3 regions of the Heyndrickxia sp. MSNUG genome follow, and region 2 is predicted to be linked to each of the others. Evidence: a T-box and tRNA genes for the amino acid it is inferred to sense, from the RefSeq annotation. Region 2 holds a T-box; the other regions hold tRNA genes.
What was found. The T-box of region 2 lies ahead of pheS (phenylalanine--tRNA ligase subunit alpha). A T-box ahead of a tRNA ligase gene usually reads a tRNA of that ligase, here a tRNA-Phe.
Positions count from the first base shown of each region.

Region 1: it has a tRNA-Phe gene. The T-box ahead of pheS (phenylalanine--tRNA ligase subunit alpha) is inferred to sense a tRNA for this amino acid. The anticodon was not compared.
Region 3: it has a tRNA-Phe gene. The T-box ahead of pheS (phenylalanine--tRNA ligase subunit alpha) is inferred to sense a tRNA for this amino acid. The anticodon was not compared.

Region 1 is NZ_CP150978.1:1,121,819-1,127,699, forward strand. It holds rRNA gene AABM38_RS05510 (23S ribosomal RNA) at 1-2,296, shown strand, start outside; rRNA gene rrf (5S ribosomal RNA) at 2,415-2,530, shown strand; tRNA gene AABM38_RS05520 (tRNA-Asn) at 2,606-2,680, shown strand; tRNA gene AABM38_RS05525 (tRNA-Ser) at 2,684-2,775, shown strand; tRNA gene AABM38_RS05530 (tRNA-Glu) at 2,792-2,866, shown strand; tRNA gene AABM38_RS05535 (tRNA-Val) at 2,905-2,980, shown strand; tRNA gene AABM38_RS05540 (tRNA-Met) at 3,009-3,082, shown strand; tRNA gene AABM38_RS05545 (tRNA-Asp) at 3,086-3,161, shown strand; tRNA gene AABM38_RS05550 (tRNA-Phe) at 3,167-3,242, shown strand; tRNA gene AABM38_RS05555 (tRNA-Tyr) at 3,315-3,399, shown strand; tRNA gene AABM38_RS05560 (tRNA-Trp) at 3,409-3,482, shown strand; tRNA gene AABM38_RS05565 (tRNA-His) at 3,494-3,569, shown strand; tRNA gene AABM38_RS05570 (tRNA-Gln) at 3,610-3,684, shown strand; tRNA gene AABM38_RS05575 (tRNA-Gly) at 3,690-3,764, shown strand; tRNA gene AABM38_RS05580 (tRNA-Cys) at 3,773-3,847, shown strand; tRNA gene AABM38_RS05585 (tRNA-Leu) at 3,890-3,974, shown strand; tRNA gene AABM38_RS05590 (tRNA-Gly) at 4,027-4,100, shown strand; gene AABM38_RS05595 (B3/4 domain-containing protein) at 4,311-4,979, opposite strand; gene queG (tRNA epoxyqueuosine(34) reductase QueG) at 5,133-5,881, shown strand, end outside.
Region 2 is NZ_CP150978.1:3,549,236-3,555,116, forward strand. It holds gene pheT (phenylalanine--tRNA ligase subunit beta) at 1-1,783, opposite strand, end outside; gene pheS (phenylalanine--tRNA ligase subunit alpha) at 1,803-2,840, opposite strand; T-box leader at 2,901-3,146, opposite strand; gene AABM38_RS17905 (TrmH family RNA methyltransferase) at 3,215-3,970, opposite strand; gene sspI (small acid-soluble spore protein SspI) at 4,094-4,306, shown strand; gene AABM38_RS17915 (M42 family metallopeptidase) at 4,391-5,476, opposite strand; gene AABM38_RS17920 (dUTP diphosphatase) at 5,551-5,881, opposite strand, start outside.
Region 3 is NZ_CP150978.1:3,765,108-3,770,988, reverse strand. It holds rRNA gene AABM38_RS19025 (23S ribosomal RNA) at 1-1,348, shown strand, start outside; rRNA gene rrf (5S ribosomal RNA) at 1,464-1,579, shown strand; tRNA gene AABM38_RS19015 (tRNA-Val) at 1,590-1,665, shown strand; tRNA gene AABM38_RS19010 (tRNA-Thr) at 1,674-1,749, shown strand; tRNA gene AABM38_RS19005 (tRNA-Lys) at 1,774-1,849, shown strand; tRNA gene AABM38_RS19000 (tRNA-Leu) at 1,864-1,948, shown strand; tRNA gene AABM38_RS18995 (tRNA-Gly) at 1,971-2,045, shown strand; tRNA gene AABM38_RS18990 (tRNA-Leu) at 2,057-2,145, shown strand; tRNA gene AABM38_RS18985 (tRNA-Arg) at 2,166-2,242, shown strand; tRNA gene AABM38_RS18980 (tRNA-Pro) at 2,259-2,335, shown strand; tRNA gene AABM38_RS18975 (tRNA-Ala) at 2,352-2,427, shown strand; tRNA gene AABM38_RS18970 (tRNA-Met) at 2,450-2,526, shown strand; tRNA gene AABM38_RS18965 (tRNA-Ile) at 2,569-2,645, shown strand; tRNA gene AABM38_RS18960 (tRNA-Ser) at 2,666-2,758, shown strand; tRNA gene AABM38_RS18955 (tRNA-Met) at 2,924-2,997, shown strand; tRNA gene AABM38_RS18950 (tRNA-Asp) at 3,035-3,110, shown strand; tRNA gene AABM38_RS18945 (tRNA-Phe) at 3,116-3,188, shown strand; tRNA gene AABM38_RS18940 (tRNA-His) at 3,228-3,303, shown strand; tRNA gene AABM38_RS18935 (tRNA-Gly) at 3,310-3,383, shown strand; tRNA gene AABM38_RS18930 (tRNA-Ile) at 3,387-3,460, shown strand; tRNA gene AABM38_RS18925 (tRNA-Asn) at 3,482-3,556, shown strand; tRNA gene AABM38_RS18920 (tRNA-Ser) at 3,560-3,650, shown strand; tRNA gene AABM38_RS18915 (tRNA-Glu) at 3,654-3,725, shown strand; gene glgB (1,4-alpha-glucan branching protein GlgB) at 4,631-5,881, shown strand, end outside.

The DNA of each region.
Region 1 (5,881 bases), 2.4 Mb from region 2:
CCATGCAAGGTTAAGTTGAGAAGACGGAGCCGCAGCGAAAGCGAGTCTGAATAGGGCGAATGAGTATGTGGTCGTAGACCCGAAACCAGGTGATCTACCCATGTCCAGGGTGAAGGTTGGGTAACACCAACTGGAGGCCCGAACCCACGCACGTTGAAAAGTGCGGGGATGAGGTGTGGGTAGCGGAGAAATTCCAATCGAACTTGGAGATAGCTGGTTCTCTCCGAAATAGCTTTAGGGCTAGCCTCACGTTGTAAGAGTCTTGGAGGTAGAGCACTGTTTGGACTAGGGGCCCTCATCGGGTTACCGAATTCAGACAAACTCCGAATGCCAAAGACTTATCCGTGGGAGTCAGACTGCGAGTGATAAGATCCGTAGTCAAAAGGGAAACAGCCCAGACCACCAGCTAAGGTCCCAAAGTATACGTTAAGTGGAAAAGGATGTGGAGTTGCTTAGACAACCAGGATGTTGGCTTAGAAGCAGCCACCATTTAAAGAGTGCGTAATAGCTCACTGGTCGAGTGACTCTGCGCCGAAAATGTACCGGGGCTAAACGTATCACCGAAGCTGTGGATTGACATCTTTGATGTCAGTGGTAGGAGAGCGTTCTAAGGGCGTTGAAGCTAGACCGTAAGGACTGGTGGAGCGCTTAGAAGTGAGAATGCCGGTATGAGTAGCGAAAGATGGGTGAGAATCCCATCCACCGAATGCCTAAGGTTTCCTGAGGAAGGCTCGTCCTCTCAGGGTTAGTCGGGACCTAAGCCGAGGCCGAAAGGCGTAGGCGATGGACAACAGGTTGATATTCCTGTACCACCTCTTTATCGTTTGAGCAATGGGGGGACGCAGTAGGATAGGGTAAGCGCGCTGTTGGATATGCGCGTCTAAGCAGTAAGGCTGCAAGTGAGGCAAATCCCGCTTGCGTGAAGGCTGAGCTGTGACAGCGAGGGAAATATAGTACCGAAGTTCCTGATTTCACACTGCCAAGAAAAGCCTCTAGCGAGATAAAAGGTGCCCGTACCGCAAACCGACACAGGTAGGCGAGGAGAGAATCCTAAGGTGAGCGAGAGAACTCTCGTTAAGGAACTCGGCAAAATGACCCCGTAACTTCGGGAGAAGGGGTGCTCATTTGGGTGAATAGCCTAGATGAGCCGCAGTGAATAGGCCCAGGCGACTGTTTAGCAAAAACACAGGTCTCTGCGAAGCCGCAAGGCGAAGTATAGGGGCTGACGCCTGCCCGGTGCTGGAAGGTTAAGAGGAGGGGTTAGCGCAAGCGAAGCTCTGAATCGAAGCCCCAGTAAACGGCGGCCGTAACTATAACGGTCCTAAGGTAGCGAAATTCCTTGTCGGGTAAGTTCCGACCCGCACGAAAGGCGTAACGATCTGGGCACTGTCTCAACGAGAGACTCGGTGAAATTATAGTACCTGTGAAGATGCAGGTTACCCGCGACAGGACGGAAAGACCCCGTGGAGCTTTACTGTAGCCTGATATTGAATTTTGGTACAGCTTGTACAGGATAGGTAGGAGCCTGAGAAACCGGAGCGCCAGCTTCGGTGGAGGCGTCGGTGGGATACTACCCTGGCTGTATTGAAATTCTAACCCACGCCCCCGATCGGGGCGGGAGACAGTGTCAGGTGGGCAGTTTGACTGGGGCGGTCGCCTCCTAAAGAGTAACGGAGGCGCCCAAAGGTTCCCTCAGAATGGTTGGAAATCATTCGCAGAGTGTAAAGGCACAAGGGAGCTTGACTGCGAGACCTACAAGTCGAGCAGGGACGAAAGTCGGGCTTAGTGATCCGGTGGTTCCGCATGGAAGGGCCATCGCTCAACGGATAAAAGCTACCCCGGGGATAACAGGCTTATCTCCCCCAAGAGTCCACATCGACGGGGAGGTTTGGCACCTCGATGTCGGCTCATCGCATCCTGGGGCTGTAGTCGGTCCCAAGGGTTGGGCTGTTCGCCCATTAAAGCGGTACGCGAGCTGGGTTCAGAACGTCGTGAGACAGTTCGGTCCCTATCCGTCGTGGGCGCAGGAAATTTGAGAGGAGCTGTCCTTAGTACGAGAGGACCGGGATGGACGCACCGCTGGTGTACCAGTTGTCTTGCCAAAGGCATCGCTGGGTAGCTATGTGCGGACGGGATAAGTGCTGAAAGCATCTAAGCATGAAGCCCCCCTCAAGATGAGATTTCCCATAGCGCAAGCTAGTAAGAACCCTGAAAGATGATCAGGTTGATAGGTCAGAGGTGGAAGCGCGGTGACGTGTGGAGCTGACTGATACTAATCGTTCGAGGACTTAACCAAATTTAGATTACTCGTTCTTCTAATTCTTCTTATACATTATCTAGTTTTGAGGGAATGAAAAATTTCTCTTGCAAAATGCATAAAAGACAGTATAATAGATATTGTCTTTGAAAAAATGTCTGGTGGCGATGGCGAGAAGGTCACACCCGTTCCCATACCGAACACGGAAGTTAAGCTTCTCAGCGCCGATGGTAGTTGGGGGTTTCCCCCTGTGAGAGTAGGACGCCGCCGGGCAGGATGCATTCTTGAATCCTAGTTATGCTTTCTTAGATAAGGATCGTGAATCCAAGTCCCAGAAGTAATTATTATTCCGCAGTAGCTCAGTGGTAGAGCACTCGGCTGTTAACCGAGCGGTCGTAGGTTCGAATCCTACCTGCGGAGCCATTTGGAGAGCTGTCCGAGAGGTCGAAGGAGCACGATTGGAAATCGTGTAGACGGTTACCGCTGTCTCAAGGGTTCGAATCCCTTGCTCTCCGCCATATAAACTTTATATCTGGCCCCTTGGTCAAGCGGTTAAGACACCGCCCTTTCACGGCGGTAACACGGGTTCGAATCCCGTAGGGGTCACCAAGAATTATTTAAGCTTACAAAAACAGCACTTTCAATATGGAGGATTAGCTCAGCTGGGAGAGCATCTGCCTTACAAGCAGAGGGTCGGCGGTTCGATCCCGTCATCCTCCACCATAACAATTTAATGGTTAATTATTATCGTCGCGGGGTGGAGCAGCCCGGTAGCTCGTCGGGCTCATAACCCGAAGGTCGCAGGTTCAAATCCTGCCCCCGCAATTTGGTCCCGTGGTGTAGCGGTTAACATGCCTGCCTGTCACGCAGGAGATCGCCGGTTCGATCCCGGTCGGGACCGCCATTTGTGGCTCAGTAGCTCAGTCGGTAGAGCAAAGGACTGAAAATCCTTGTGTCGGCGGTTCGATTCCGTCCTGAGCCACCATTTATAAAAACACTTGTTTTTACAGGAAACATGATTAAATGGGTTTTTCACAAATCAAAATCATGTTATAATGGAGGGGTAGCGAAGTGGCTAAACGCGGCGGACTGTAAATCCGCTCCCTCAGGGTTCGGCGGTTCGAATCCGTCCCCCTCCACCATTTTTCTTTAGGGGTATAGTTTAAAGGTAGAACGAAGGTCTCCAAAACCTTTGGTGTGGGTTCGATTCCTACTACCCCTGCCAATTTTATAATGGCGATTGTGGCGAAGTGGTTAACGCACCTGATTGTGGTTCAGGCATTCGTGGGTTCGATTCCCATCAGTCGCCCCATTATAATTCACAAATGTAATAATAAGAGCATACAATATATTGGGCTATAGCCAAGCGGTAAGGCATCGCACTTTGACTGCGACATGCGTTGGTTCGAATCCAGCTAGCCCAGCCATTTTTGCGGAAGTAGTTCAGTGGTAGAATACAACCTTGCCAAGGTTGGGGTCGCGGGTTCGAATCCCGTCTTCCGCTCCAATAAGTATGGCGGCATAGCCAAGTGGTAAGGCAAAGGTCTGCAAAACCTTTATTCACCGGTTCAAATCCGGTTGCCGCCTCCATTAGATTACTAATGGTAGTTGTAAAGTAAGTCATCTTAATATGCCGGTGTGGCGGAATTGGCAGACGCGCACGACTCAAAATCGTGTTCCTTCTGGAGTGTCGGTTCGACCCCGACCACCGGTACCACTTTTATTATTAAACAGGGATTCCTGTTTTCTTTATTTCATTTAATATGTATGCGGGTGTAGTTTAGTGGTAAAACCTCAGCCTTCCAAGCTGATGATGAGGGTTCGATTCCCTTCACCCGCTCCATACATACGTAACTAACGCAGCATTTCGTTTTCAGAAAACGAAGTGTTGCGTTTTTTTCTGTTCGCTGAAATGGATTGTAACAAAAAATATATATTGGGTGCTTTCTCGTATTTCCCTATGAGGGGATAAAAACGTTAAGAAAAGATTCAATGACTGTAGTCTCCTTTCGAAGGAGTTCGAGTAAATAAACTTGATAAAAAAAAGGATGCCTCAGCATCCCACAATTTTATACGTACCTGATCCCCCGTGAATTTGGATGAACATGTTCATTAGTGATTCTGTCATTTTTTCTTTGCTTTCCTGTGGTTCTGATGGCCTTAAGTAAACGATTTGCAGAGCGTTCGTGGTTACCAGCGTTACCGCGGTCCTTTCTGAGTCAACGAATGGGCTGCCAAATGGTCCTTGATCATCTGCGGAAACAATTAAATTACTTACATTGTTTATTCTGCCATTTAGGCCTGCGTATTCTTCTGTTTCTATACCTATTCTTATCTGGACATTGCCGCTGAGCTTATCACAGTCATAAACACCAATAGGGACCTGGTATTCAAGTGAGAAGAAGTTGTTTAAGTCTATCGCGCTATGTACGGGTTGAAGATAGTTTTGTTTGGCAATCCTGCGATAAAGGGCTTCAGCGGAATGTCTATAGCGGTTTGGATCTTTTCCTGTGCTTTTGAAAATACTTCGCCATTCCTTAATACCATCCAGCTCCGTCACATTTTTTTCTAAGAGATCAAAGTAAATGGATTCCTGGAAAAGCTGAAGCCTGCCTTTTAGCATTTGCGGAGAATCCCCTACCTGAATATCTTTATATTCTATAACCCCGACCGAAAACCCGGGTATGAGATCACAAATCGTACTGGATACCTTAATTTCCATTGATTCCACCTCCAAAACTGCTTTAAAATAGTTTATCATAAAAGTGATGTGCATTTAAAATCGGGACCTTCATAATGAATTCTTTAAAAAGATGTGTTTATATAGATAGGCCGTTTGAAAAATAAAATCTACAAAGAAAGGAGGTACATTTCAATGGACATTAACGAAATTAAGCAAGACATCATTGAATATAGCAAAACAATTGGTATAGATAAAATCGGTTTTGCAGCACCATCGACTTTCGAGGAAATGAAAATACGATTATACAGACAGCAGGAACTTCAATATCAATCTGGCTTTGAAGAAAAAGATATTGAAAAGAGAACGGAGCCCTCGCTGATCTTTGAAAAGCCCAAATCCATCATTTCGATTGCGCTGACTTACCCGTCGAAGATGAGAACAACGGTTGTCAGCAAGAAGGGGCAGAGAAGAGGCATTTTCTGCAGGGCATCATGGGGAACGGATTACCACTCTATTTTGAGAGATAGGCTGAAAAAACTTGAAGAGTATATTGCTAAGAAGGTTTCAGGTGCTAGATTCAAATCAATGGTCGATACAGGCGAACTGGTGGACAGGGCTGTCGCTGAGCGTGCAGGAATTGGCTGGAGCGGAAAGAACTGTTCCATCATCACCCCTGAATTCGGTTCATATGTGTATCTTGGTGAAATGATCACTAATATTCCGTTTGAACCCGATTCGCCTATGGAGGATAGATGCGGCAGCTGTAATAAATGTGTGGAGGTTTGTCCGACTGGTGCTCTTGTCCAGGGGGGACAGCTTGATGCTCAGAAGTGCATTGCGTTTGTCACACAGACGAAGGGTTTCCTTGCAGATGGGTTTCGTGATAAACTTGGCAACCGTTTATATGGCTGTGATACATGTCAGACTGTGTGTCCGGAAAA
Region 2 (5,881 bases):
CAGGAAGTTCATCATTGCTGTTCTTTAAGAATACTGCTCCTGTTTCATAAACAGCTACACTATCATTTTGGCGTGCGATATTGTATTTAAGCACTTCAAGCAGCTGTGGAACGATGCTCAGTCGCAAAATGCTGCGGTCTTCACTCATCGGCATTGCTAATTTAACAGGCTCGCGTTCATCTAAAGCATATTGCAGCGCTTTTTCTTCACTTGTAAGTGAGTAAGTAACCGCCTGGTAAAGACCTGCACCTTCCATGAAACGACGGACAACCCGACGCTTTTTCTGATACTCAGAAAGGTGTCCTGGTGTTGATGATCCAATTGGAAGAGTTGTTCTCAGGTTATCATAGCCAAATAAGCGGCCTACCTCTTCAATTAAATCTTCTTCAATGGTGATATCGCCGCGGCGAGTTGGAACGGTTACGGAGATGGTATCATTATCGACAGCCGTTTCAAACTTCAGGCGGTTAAAAATATCCTCAACCTGCTTCATTTCAAGGTCTGTTCCCAAAACTTTGTTGATTTTTTCAAGAGTTGTTGTCACAACCAAAGGTTTGATCTCAAGTGCATCCGCTTCTACGATGCCTCCAAGGACTTCACCGCCAGCAAGCTGAATCATTAATTCAGCAGCACGTTCAGCAGCCGGGCGCACTCTTTGAGGGTCAACACCTTTTTCATAGCGAGAGCTGGCCTCACTTCTCAAGCCATGGTCTTTGGATGCTTTACGGATTACTCCACCCGCGAAATAAGCAGACTCAAGGAGAACTGTAGTCGTATCGCTTCCTACTTCTGAGTTCGCTCCGCCCATTACACCCGCAAGCGCCACAGGCTCGCTGCCGTTGGTGATTACAAGGTGATCAGCAGTTAATGTGCGTTTCGTATCATCCAGCGTTTCAATCACTTCACCAGACTTCGCGCGGCGGACCAGGATTTCTTTTGATCCCAGTTTGTCGTAGTCGAAAGCATGCAGCGGCTGGCCATATTCCAAAAGAATAAAGTTGGTGATATCAACGACATTATTGTGCGGACGGATACCTGCAGCCATCAATCTAGTCTGCAGCCAAACCGGTGATGGACCAACCTTTACATTTTTAATGACCTTTGCAACATACAAAGGATTATCTTCCTTAGCATCAACGGTTACATTAATATAATCGCTTGCTTGTTCCGAAGAAGTTTCTGGCTGTGGATTTGGCAGTTTAATTTCTTTTCCAAGAATGGCTCCTACTTCGTATGCAACACCAATCATGCTCATTGCGTCAGCGCGGTTTGGAGTCAACCCAAGCTCAAGGATTTCATCATCCCTGTTCAACACTGCAAGAGCATCCTGGCCGATTTCAGTATCCTGTGGGAAATTGTAAATACCTTCAGCAAATTCCTTAGGTGCAAGCTTTGCTTCGATTCCAAGCTCAGCCAAAGAGCAGATCATCCCATTGGATTCTTCGCCGCGAAGCTTTGCTTTCTTGATTTTAAAGTTACCAGGAAGAACTGCTCCTACCGTTGCAACTGCTACTTTTTGCCCTTTTCCAACGTTTGGTGCACCGCAAATGATTTGAACTGGTTCGCCATCGCCAAGGTCCACAAGAGTCTTGTTCAATTTTTCTGCATTCGGGTGTTTTTCACATTCAATTACGTGACCCACTACTACACCGCTCATGCCCTCGTTTAACTTTTCTACGCCTTCAACCTCAATGCCGCTCTTTGTGATTTTTTCAGCAAGCTCATCCGCAGATACGCCAGCTAAATCAATATAATCCTGCAGCCATTTATATGATACCAACATGGTTTAATCCTCCTAATCCTTATTCTTCAACCGAAAATTGCTTTAAGAAGCGGACATCATTTGTGTAGAAGTGACGGATGTCGTCCACTCCATATTTAAGCATTGCGATACGTTCTGGTCCCATACCAAATGCGAAGCCTGTATATTTCTTGGAATCGTAACCAGCCATTTCAAGAACGTTAGGATGAACCATTCCCGCTCCAAGGATTTCAATCCAGCCCGTTCCTTTACATACGTTACAGCCTGAACCTCCACAGATTTTGCAGGAAATATCCATTTCTACTGATGGCTCAGTGAATGGGAAAAAGCTCGGGCGCAAACGGATTTCACGGTCTTCACCGAACATCTTCTTTGCAAATACTGCAAGAGTGCCTTTAAGATCGCTCATACGAACATTTTCATCTATAACCAATCCTTCGATTTGCATGAACTGGTGTGAGTGTGTTGCATCATCATTATCACGGCGGTATACCTTACCAGGGCAGATAATTTTAACTGGACCTTTGCCTTGGTGCTTTTCCATCGTTCTCGCCTGTACTGGCGAAGTGTGAGTGCGCATCAGAATTTCTTCCGTGATATAGAAGGAATCCTGCATGTCACGCGCGGGATGTCCCTTAGGAAGGTTCAGCGCTTCAAAGTTATAATAATCTTTTTCAACTTCAGGGCCTTCTTCAACTGTATAGCCCATGCCAATGAAAAGATCTTCAATTTCTTCAATGATGCTTGTAAGCGGATGATGGCTACCAGTATTAACTGGTCTTCCAGGAAGTGTTACATCAATTTGTTCGGCTGCCAATTGCTTTGCAACAGCCGCTTCTTCAAGCTCCTGCTGCTTCACTTCAATCTGCCCAGCAATTGCGTCGCGGACTTCATTAGCAAGAGCACCCATCATTGGTCTTTCTTCAGCGGATAATTTGCCCATTCCCTTTAATACTTCCGTAATAGGACCTTTTTTTCCAAGATAGGAAACTCGAATATCATTCAATTCTTTAAGATCAGCTGCTGCAGCTACTTTTTCAAGTGCTTCAGCCTGCAGTTCTTTTAAACGTTCCTGCATTTTAAATCCTCCTTCATTTCATACATTTCTTTTTTGAACACAAAAAGACCTCATCCCAGATAAAGGGACGAGGTCTTGGTTATCGCGGTACCACCCTTTTTAACAGGCAATACGATTATGTATTACTTGTTCGCTTCATTAAGATAACGGCTTGTGCCGATGCATCTTTACACTCATTCAGAGTGGTCCCGATGCCAACTCAGGAGGTGAACTTCGCTTGCCTGTTCCATAAAAATGCTCCCAATCATCGGCATTTTCTCCCTGGATGGCCATCATCAAGCTACTTTTCTCCGTCATCGTTTTTGAAATATTATTTTGCTGTTTATTATAGTATAAACAGCGCGCAGTATCAAATGGTTTTGAAAAAAATGCGCCTATTTTGCCGTTTGCAAATAATATAGCAGGATCCCCGCGGCCACTGCTACATTCAAGGATTCACTTTTCCCAAGAATAGGGATATACAGATTTTGCGTTGTTTTTGCCAGCAGCTCCTTGTTTACTCCGCTACCCTCATTCCCAACGAGCAGAGCGAATGATTCATTGCTGGCTGCCTTAGTAAAAACAGAACCGTTTTCAAGTGCTGTTCCGTATACAGGAATATTTTCTGTTGTAAGATGATCAATCCACTCATTGAGGTTGCCGTTAAGGACAGGTAAATGAAAATGGCTGCCCTGCGCAGAGCGGAGCACCTTTGGATTGTAAATATCGACACTGCCTTTTCCAACAATAACTGCATCAATTCCAGCTGCATCCGCTGTCCTGATCATCGTTCCAAGGTTCCCTGGATCCTGAACAGAATCAATTAACAAATACGTTTTCCAGTTCTCAATAGTCTGTCCAGGCTGCCTGCAAACGGCAAAAATGCCTTGTGTTGTTTCCGTCTCAGCAAGCTGCTTGCTAATTTCATCCGTCACGATTGTAACAGGGATATCGCCATAATCCCAGCTTGGCGGCATTTCTGTTTTTTCATTCAGGATGATTTCTTCCACACATTCTTTTTGTTTAAGTGCTTCCTCAACTAGATGGAAGCCTTCAATAAGAAATGTGCCAGACTTATCTCTTTCCTTACGCGTCTGTAGTTTTTTCCATTGTTTAACTTGTGGATTTTTATCAGATTGAATGTACTTCACTCTGGCTCTCCTTTAATATGGATTGTTCAATTTTACTATTATATCTCAAATTCGATACATAATAAAACCAAAATGGTGAATTCTATAATCAATGTTGAAATTTGAAAGGAGTATGAGTAAACAATGAACTTGAACCTTAGAAATGCAGTTATTTCAAATGTTTCTGGAAATACACAGGATGAGCTTAAGGATACAATTGTTGATGCTATTGAAGCTGGTGAGGAAAAGATGCTGCCAGGACTCGGAGTACTATTCGAAGTAATCTGGCAAAACGCTTCTGAAGAAGAAAAGCAGGAAATGCTGGATGCGCTTGAATCTGGATTGAAAAGAAAATAATTCCAACGAATGAACTCCTTAATTTCCAGGAGTTCTTTTTTTGACACGAAAAAAAGGAAGGCCGCAGCCCTCCTTGTGTTTTCCTTATTCAAAAGTTAGTTGATCAACCGTTTCTTTATCAAGTCGTTTAATTACTTCTACAATTAATTTAACAGCATTTTCATAGTCATCACGGTGCAGCATTGCGGCATGTGAGTGAATATAACGCGTCGCGATTGTGATGGACAAGGCAGGAACTCCACGATGAGTCATGTGGATGGCACCTGAATCTGTACCGCCGCCGGCGACCGCATCGAACTGATATGGAATATTCAATTCGTCTGCTAAGTCTGTTACAAAGTCACGAAGACCTTTGTGTGAAACCATGGAAGCATCATAAATGATGATTTGCGGTCCATCTCCCATTTTGCTCAGTGCTTCCTTTTCAGTAACGCCTGGTGTATCTCCGGCAATCCCTACGTCAACACCGAAACCAATATCTGGCTCGATCAGCTGTGCAGAAGTTTTAGCCCCACGTAGACCTACTTCTTCCTGAACAGTACCCACTCCGTAAACCACGTTTGGATGCTCCTGGCCTTTAAGCTGCTTCAGTACATCGATTGCAATCGCACAGCCAATGCGGTTGTCCCATGCTTTTGCAAGCAGCATTTTTTCATTGTTCATCACTGTGAATTCGAAGTAAGGAACAATCATGTCTCCTGGAACGACTCCCCATTCCTTCGCTTCATCACGGCTTGATGCGCCGATGTCGATAAACATATCTTTAATATCAACCGGCTTTTTGCGTGCTTCAGCAGGCAGGATGTGAGGCGGTTTTGAACCGATCACCCCAGTGATTTCCCCTTTGCGAGTTACAATTGTCACACGCTGTGCCAGCATGACCTGTGACCACCATCCGCCAACTGGCTGGAAACGGATGAAGCCCTTGTCATCAATGTTTGTTACCATGAAGCCGACTTCATCAAGGTGACCAGCAACCATAATCTTGGGTCCGTTTTCGTTACCGACCTTTTTTGCGATCAAGCTGCCCAGACCATCTGTCGTTACTTCATCAGCAAATGGAGTTATGTATCTTTTCATTACTTCCCTTGGCTCACGCTCATTGCCGGGAATGCCTTTGGCATCAGTTAAGTCTTTTAACATCGTAAGTGTTTCATCTAATTTAGCCATTATTTCGACTCCCTTAATATGTAGTTTCGAATCCTATTATACTAAAACGGCAGGTCATTGTACAAAAAATTCTGCTAATATCCTTTGCGCTGCCTATCATAATTTACTTCATTTTTTTGAATATATGCCTGTTCGATTTGATTCTCTTCCAGTCCAAGCAGCTCAGCAAGCTTCATATAGCCCTCAAATAAATGAATGAATTCCTCTCTTGAGCGGGTTTTTCTGAATTCCTGGACCCTTTCATACACTTCAATGAAATGGATGCTCACGTCTGCCCCATCACTTTTCGCTGTGAAAACCGAGCGAATATCGTCAAAACCGCACTCAATGCCAAGTGAAAGAATAAAATGGATTCCATCTACGAATTCCTCTAAAATAATCTCTTTTTCAGATGAAGGCTTCACA
Region 3 (5,881 bases), 220 kb from region 2:
ATATAGTACCGAAGTTCCTGATTTCACACTGCCAAGAAAAGCCTCTAGCGAGATAAAAGGTGCCCGTACCGCAAACCGACACAGGTAGGCGAGGAGAGAATCCTAAGGTGAGCGAGAGAACTCTCGTTAAGGAACTCGGCAAAATGACCCCGTAACTTCGGGAGAAGGGGTGCTCATTTGGGTGAATAGCCTAGATGAGCCGCAGTGAATAGGCCCAGGCGACTGTTTAGCAAAAACACAGGTCTCTGCGAAGCCGCAAGGCGAAGTATAGGGGCTGACGCCTGCCCGGTGCTGGAAGGTTAAGAGGAGGGGTTAGCGCAAGCGAAGCTCTGAATCGAAGCCCCAGTAAACGGCGGCCGTAACTATAACGGTCCTAAGGTAGCGAAATTCCTTGTCGGGTAAGTTCCGACCCGCACGAAAGGCGTAACGATCTGGGCACTGTCTCAACGAGAGACTCGGTGAAATTATAGTACCTGTGAAGATGCAGGTTACCCGCGACAGGACGGAAAGACCCCGTGGAGCTTTACTGTAGCCTGATATTGAATTTTGGTACAGCTTGTACAGGATAGGTAGGAGCCTGAGAAACCGGAGCGCCAGCTTCGGTGGAGGCGTCGGTGGGATACTACCCTGGCTGTATTGAAATTCTAACCCACGCCCCCGATCGGGGCGGGAGACAGTGTCAGGTGGGCAGTTTGACTGGGGCGGTCGCCTCCTAAAGAGTAACGGAGGCGCCCAAAGGTTCCCTCAGAATGGTTGGAAATCATTCGCAGAGTGTAAAGGCACAAGGGAGCTTGACTGCGAGACCTACAAGTCGAGCAGGGACGAAAGTCGGGCTTAGTGATCCGGTGGTTCCGCATGGAAGGGCCATCGCTCAACGGATAAAAGCTACCCCGGGGATAACAGGCTTATCTCCCCCAAGAGTCCACATCGACGGGGAGGTTTGGCACCTCGATGTCGGCTCATCGCATCCTGGGGCTGTAGTCGGTCCCAAGGGTTGGGCTGTTCGCCCATTAAAGCGGTACGCGAGCTGGGTTCAGAACGTCGTGAGACAGTTCGGTCCCTATCCGTCGTGGGCGCAGGAAATTTGAGAGGAGCTGTCCTTAGTACGAGAGGACCGGGATGGACGCACCGCTGGTGTACCAGTTGTCTTGCCAAAGGCATCGCTGGGTAGCTATGTGCGGACGGGATAAGTGCTGAAAGCATCTAAGCATGAAGCCCCCCTCAAGATGAGATTTCCCATAGCGCAAGCTAGTAAGAACCCTGAAAGATGATCAGGTTGATAGGTCAGAGGTGGAAGCGCGGTGACGTGTGGAGCTGACTGATACTAATCGTTCGAGGACTTAACCAAATAGATTACTCGTTCTTCTAATTCTTCTTACACATTATCTAGTTTTGAGGGAATGAAAAATTTCTCTTGCAAAATGCATAAAAGACGATATAATAGAAATTGTCTTTAAAAAATGTCTGGTGACGATAGCGAGAAGGTCACACCCGTTCCCATACCGAACACGGAAGTTAAGCTTCTCAGCGCCGATGGTAGTTGGGGGTTTCCCCCTGTGAGAGTAGGACGTCGCCGGGCAGTTTCAAATGGAGGATTAGCTCAGCTGGGAGAGCATCTGCCTTACAAGCAGAGGGTCGGCGGTTCGATCCCGTCATCCTCCACCATTACATTTGCCGGTGTAGCTCAATTGGTAGAGCAACTGACTTGTAATCAGTAGGTTGGGGGTTCAAGTCCTCTCGCCGGCACCATTTTTAACCTAATTACACACGTACGAGCCATTAGCTCAGTCGGTAGAGCATCTGACTTTTAATCAGAGGGTCGAAGGTTCGAGTCCTTCATGGCTCACCATTTCAACTTTATATGCGGGTGTGGCGGAATTGGCAGACGCACCAGACTTAGGATCCGGCGCCGCAAGGCGTGGGGGTTCGACTCCCTTCACCCGCACCATTTTTTCTAAAAAAATATGTATGCGGAAGTAGTTCAGTGGTAGAATACAACCTTGCCAAGGTTGGGGTCGCGGGTTCGAATCCCGTCTTCCGCTCCAAAAGTTCCTTAGCCGGGGTGGCGGAACTGGCAGACGCACAGGACTTAAAATCCTGCGGTAGGTGACTACCGTACCGGTTCGATTCCGGTCCTCGGCACCATTTTCGATTTAACATCATATGCGCCCGTAGCTCAATTGGATAGAGCGTCTGACTACGGATCAGAAGGTTATGGGTTCGACTCCTTTCGGGCGCGCCAATATTTTACTCTATATCGGGGAGTAGCTCAGCTTGGTAGAGCACTTGGTTTGGGACCAAGGGGTCGCAGGTTCGAATCCTGTCTTCCCGACCAGATACTGATATAATATGGGGCCTTAGCTCAGCTGGGAGAGCGCCTGCCTTGCACGCAGGAGGTCAGCGGTTCGATCCCGCTAGGCTCCACCATATCTTTTTGAAAATTTAATTTGGCGGTGTAGCTCAGCTGGCTAGAGCGTACGGTTCATACCCGTAAGGTCGGGGGTTCGATCCCCTCCGCCGCTACCAATTTTACAATCTGGTTGAACCTATTCAATCTAGGCTAAACATGGACCTTTAGCTCAGCTGGTTAGAGCAGACGGCTCATAACCGTCCGGTCGTAGGTTCGAGTCCTACAAGGTCCACCATATATTGTTTGTTATTTCACGGAGGTATACCCAAGTCCGGCTGAAGGGATCGGTCTTGAAAACCGACAGGCGGGTAACACCGCGCGGGGGTTCGAATCCCTCTACCTCCTCCATAATTTCATTTGCATTTATTACCGTCGCGGGGTGGAGCAACGAGCGTTACTTCACTGAATGAACTGCGAGTTGTACCGATCGAGCAGCAGCTTGAATTAGCTTCCTGAGATCGGGACAGCACTTGCTCTCAAGGAGCATAAACAATAAGATATTTTTATTATCGTCGCGGGGTGGAGCAGCCCGGTAGCTCGTCGGGCTCATAACCCGAAGGTCGCAGGTTCAAATCCTGCCCCCGCAATTAAGTTTTTTTAAGTAATACACTTGAAAAAAACTTTGGTCCCGTGGTGTAGCGGTTAACATGCCTGCCTGTCACGCAGGAGATCGCCGGTTCGATCCCGGTCGGGACCGCCATTTGTGGCTCAGTAGCTCAGTCGGTAGAGCAAAGGACTGAAAATCCTTGTGTCGGCGGTTCGATTCCGTCCTGAGCCACCTTTATTTTTTTTAATTTAATATGCATTTTGAAATATGGCGATTGTGGCGAAGTGGTTAACGCACCTGATTGTGGTTCAGGCATTCGTGGGTTCGATTCCCATCAGTCGCCCCATTTTTTGCGGGTGTAGTTTAGTGGTAAAACCTCAGCCTTCCAAGCTGATGATGAGAGTTCGATTCTCTTCACCCGCTCCATAAGGGCCTATAGCTCAGCTGGTTAGAGCGCACGCCTGATAAGCGTGAGGTCGATGGTTCGAGTCCATTTAGGCCCATTTTTTTTATCATTTTATTATTCCGCAGTAGCTCAGTGGTAGAGCACTCGGCTGTTAACCGAGCGGTCGTAGGTTCGAATCCTACCTGCGGAGCCATATGGGGAAGTACTCAAGAGGCTGAAGAGGCGCCCCTGCTAAGGGTGTAGGTCGGGTAACCGGCGCGAGGGTTCAAATCCCTCCTTCTCCGCCATAAGGCCCCTTGGTCAAGCGGTTAAGACACCGCCCTTTCACGGCGGTAACACGGGTTCGAATCCCGTAGGGGTCATAAGGAAAGCTGTTAGCATTATTGCTAACAGCTTTTTTTCTGTTTAGTTGTATTAAGGTCAATGTTTTTAAGCACCTGTTTATTGGGGCGGAGGGCCGACTCTTCAGAAAATGCAAATGCATTTCCATCGTGCGTAGCAAGATTCGAGGAAACCGTTCATAGGCCTGCCGGATCAGCGGCAACGGTGAGTCCTCGCAGGAGCAAAACGATGACGTGGTGCACCGGACGCCCTGCGGAAAGCGAGTGCCTGGAGCGGAAATCAACAGAAAAAGTAAGACAGCCAAGTTCTAAAAAAAGGATAAACATAACTCCATTAGGTTTATTAAGCCCCCAAAAAGGGTATATAATATTGATTTTATGTTTAATAAGTCGAAATTGGCTGAAGGAATAATTAGTCAATATCCATTCATCTTAAACCTGGTTAACATAGTTTCAATTCCGCTGGTCATCTATTACCACATTTTTACCTGGATGTTGGTTATCTGCTAAATGGGTATCTTAAAATGCCAATGCCACAGACCTCTTTACCTACTAGTATGTTTGAGAGTCGCCTCAATGAGAAAGGCTAAATAACAAGTTGAAATGAAAACGTTATCATTTCAATAATATTTTTTCTGCTATTACTCTCTATCACCCAAGAAATTTCAGCGTTTCCTCTAAAAAATCATTATTCTCTTTTCAAAAATAGTAAACTTTCCTTCAACATAATTCGCGTAATTGGAAGATTTAGTACATTAAAGCGCTACCAATTGTCAGTGTTTGTCGATATTAATATTTTATTAAGATTTATTGTCGAAATATTAAAAAAATGTTTACAAGGATTTCGCGCTGCTAACTAGAATACTACTGAAAAAGGGTGTTTCCAAAAATATTAAGCATGTTCTAATAAAGGCAGGTGGAAGGGTTTGGTAATCAATCCTACAGAGTTTGAATTGCATCTATTCCATGAAGGCACTTTGTACCAGAGTTACAATTTATTTGGTGCGCATGTCATTAAAAATGAATCTAATACATATACTCGATTTTGTGTGTGGGCTCCAAATGCCAGGGCTGTGAGTCTGGCAGGGGACTTTAATCAATGGGATGGCAACGGTTTTGGTTTGCACAAAGTGAATAATGAAGGTGTATGGCAGATTGTACTAGAAGGCGACCTTTCTGGGGCGATTTATAAGTATGAAATCACATCCCAGGCAGGTGAGAGGATTTTAAAGGCAGATCCATACGCGTTTTTTTCAGAGCTTAGGCCGAACACAGCTTCAATTGTTTATCCTCTCGAAGGTTATAAATGGAGTGATCATAAATGGCTGCAGAAGAGGGAGAGAAAAAGCAGCCTGGATGAACCTATGTATATCTATGAGCTGCATGCAGGTTCCTGGAAAAAGGCAGCAGATGGCTCTTTCCTTACTTACCGTGAGCTGGCAGATGAGCTGATTCCATATATTTTAACGCATGGATACACACATATCGAATTATTGCCGCTAACTGAGCATCCGCTCGATATCTCCTGGGGCTACCAATCTACCGGTTATTTCTCTGTTACTAGCAGATATGGCACCCCGCATGATTTTATGTATTTCGTTGATATATGCCATCAAAATGGAATTGGAGTAATCATTGACTGGATTCCAGGACATTTTTGCAAGGATGCGCATGGGCTGTACCAGTTTGATGGCAGCTATGTTTATGAATATCAATATGAAAATGATCGTGAAAATCGCGTCTGGGGAACGGCCAATTTTGACTTGGGAAAAACAGAGGTACAAAGCTTCCTGATTTCCAGTGCTTTATTCTGGCTTGAAAAATATCATATTGATGGCTTTCGGGTTGATGCTGTGGCTAATATCATCTACTGGCCTAATTCAGTTCAGACTGCTAATCCCAATGGTGTGGATTTTTTAAAGAAGCTGAATAAGGCTGTAAGGGATTATGAGCCTGCTGCTTTGATGATTGCTGAGGATTCGACTGATTGGCCTCAGGTGACAGCACCTGTGGAGTATGGAGGGCTTGGGTTTACATACAAGTGGAACATGGGATGGATGAATGACACATTAAAGTATATGGAGACAGAATCACATGAAAGGAAGCATATACATGATAAAGTAACTTTTTCTCTCCTTTATGCCTTTTCTGAGAACTTTGTTCTTCCTTTTTCACAT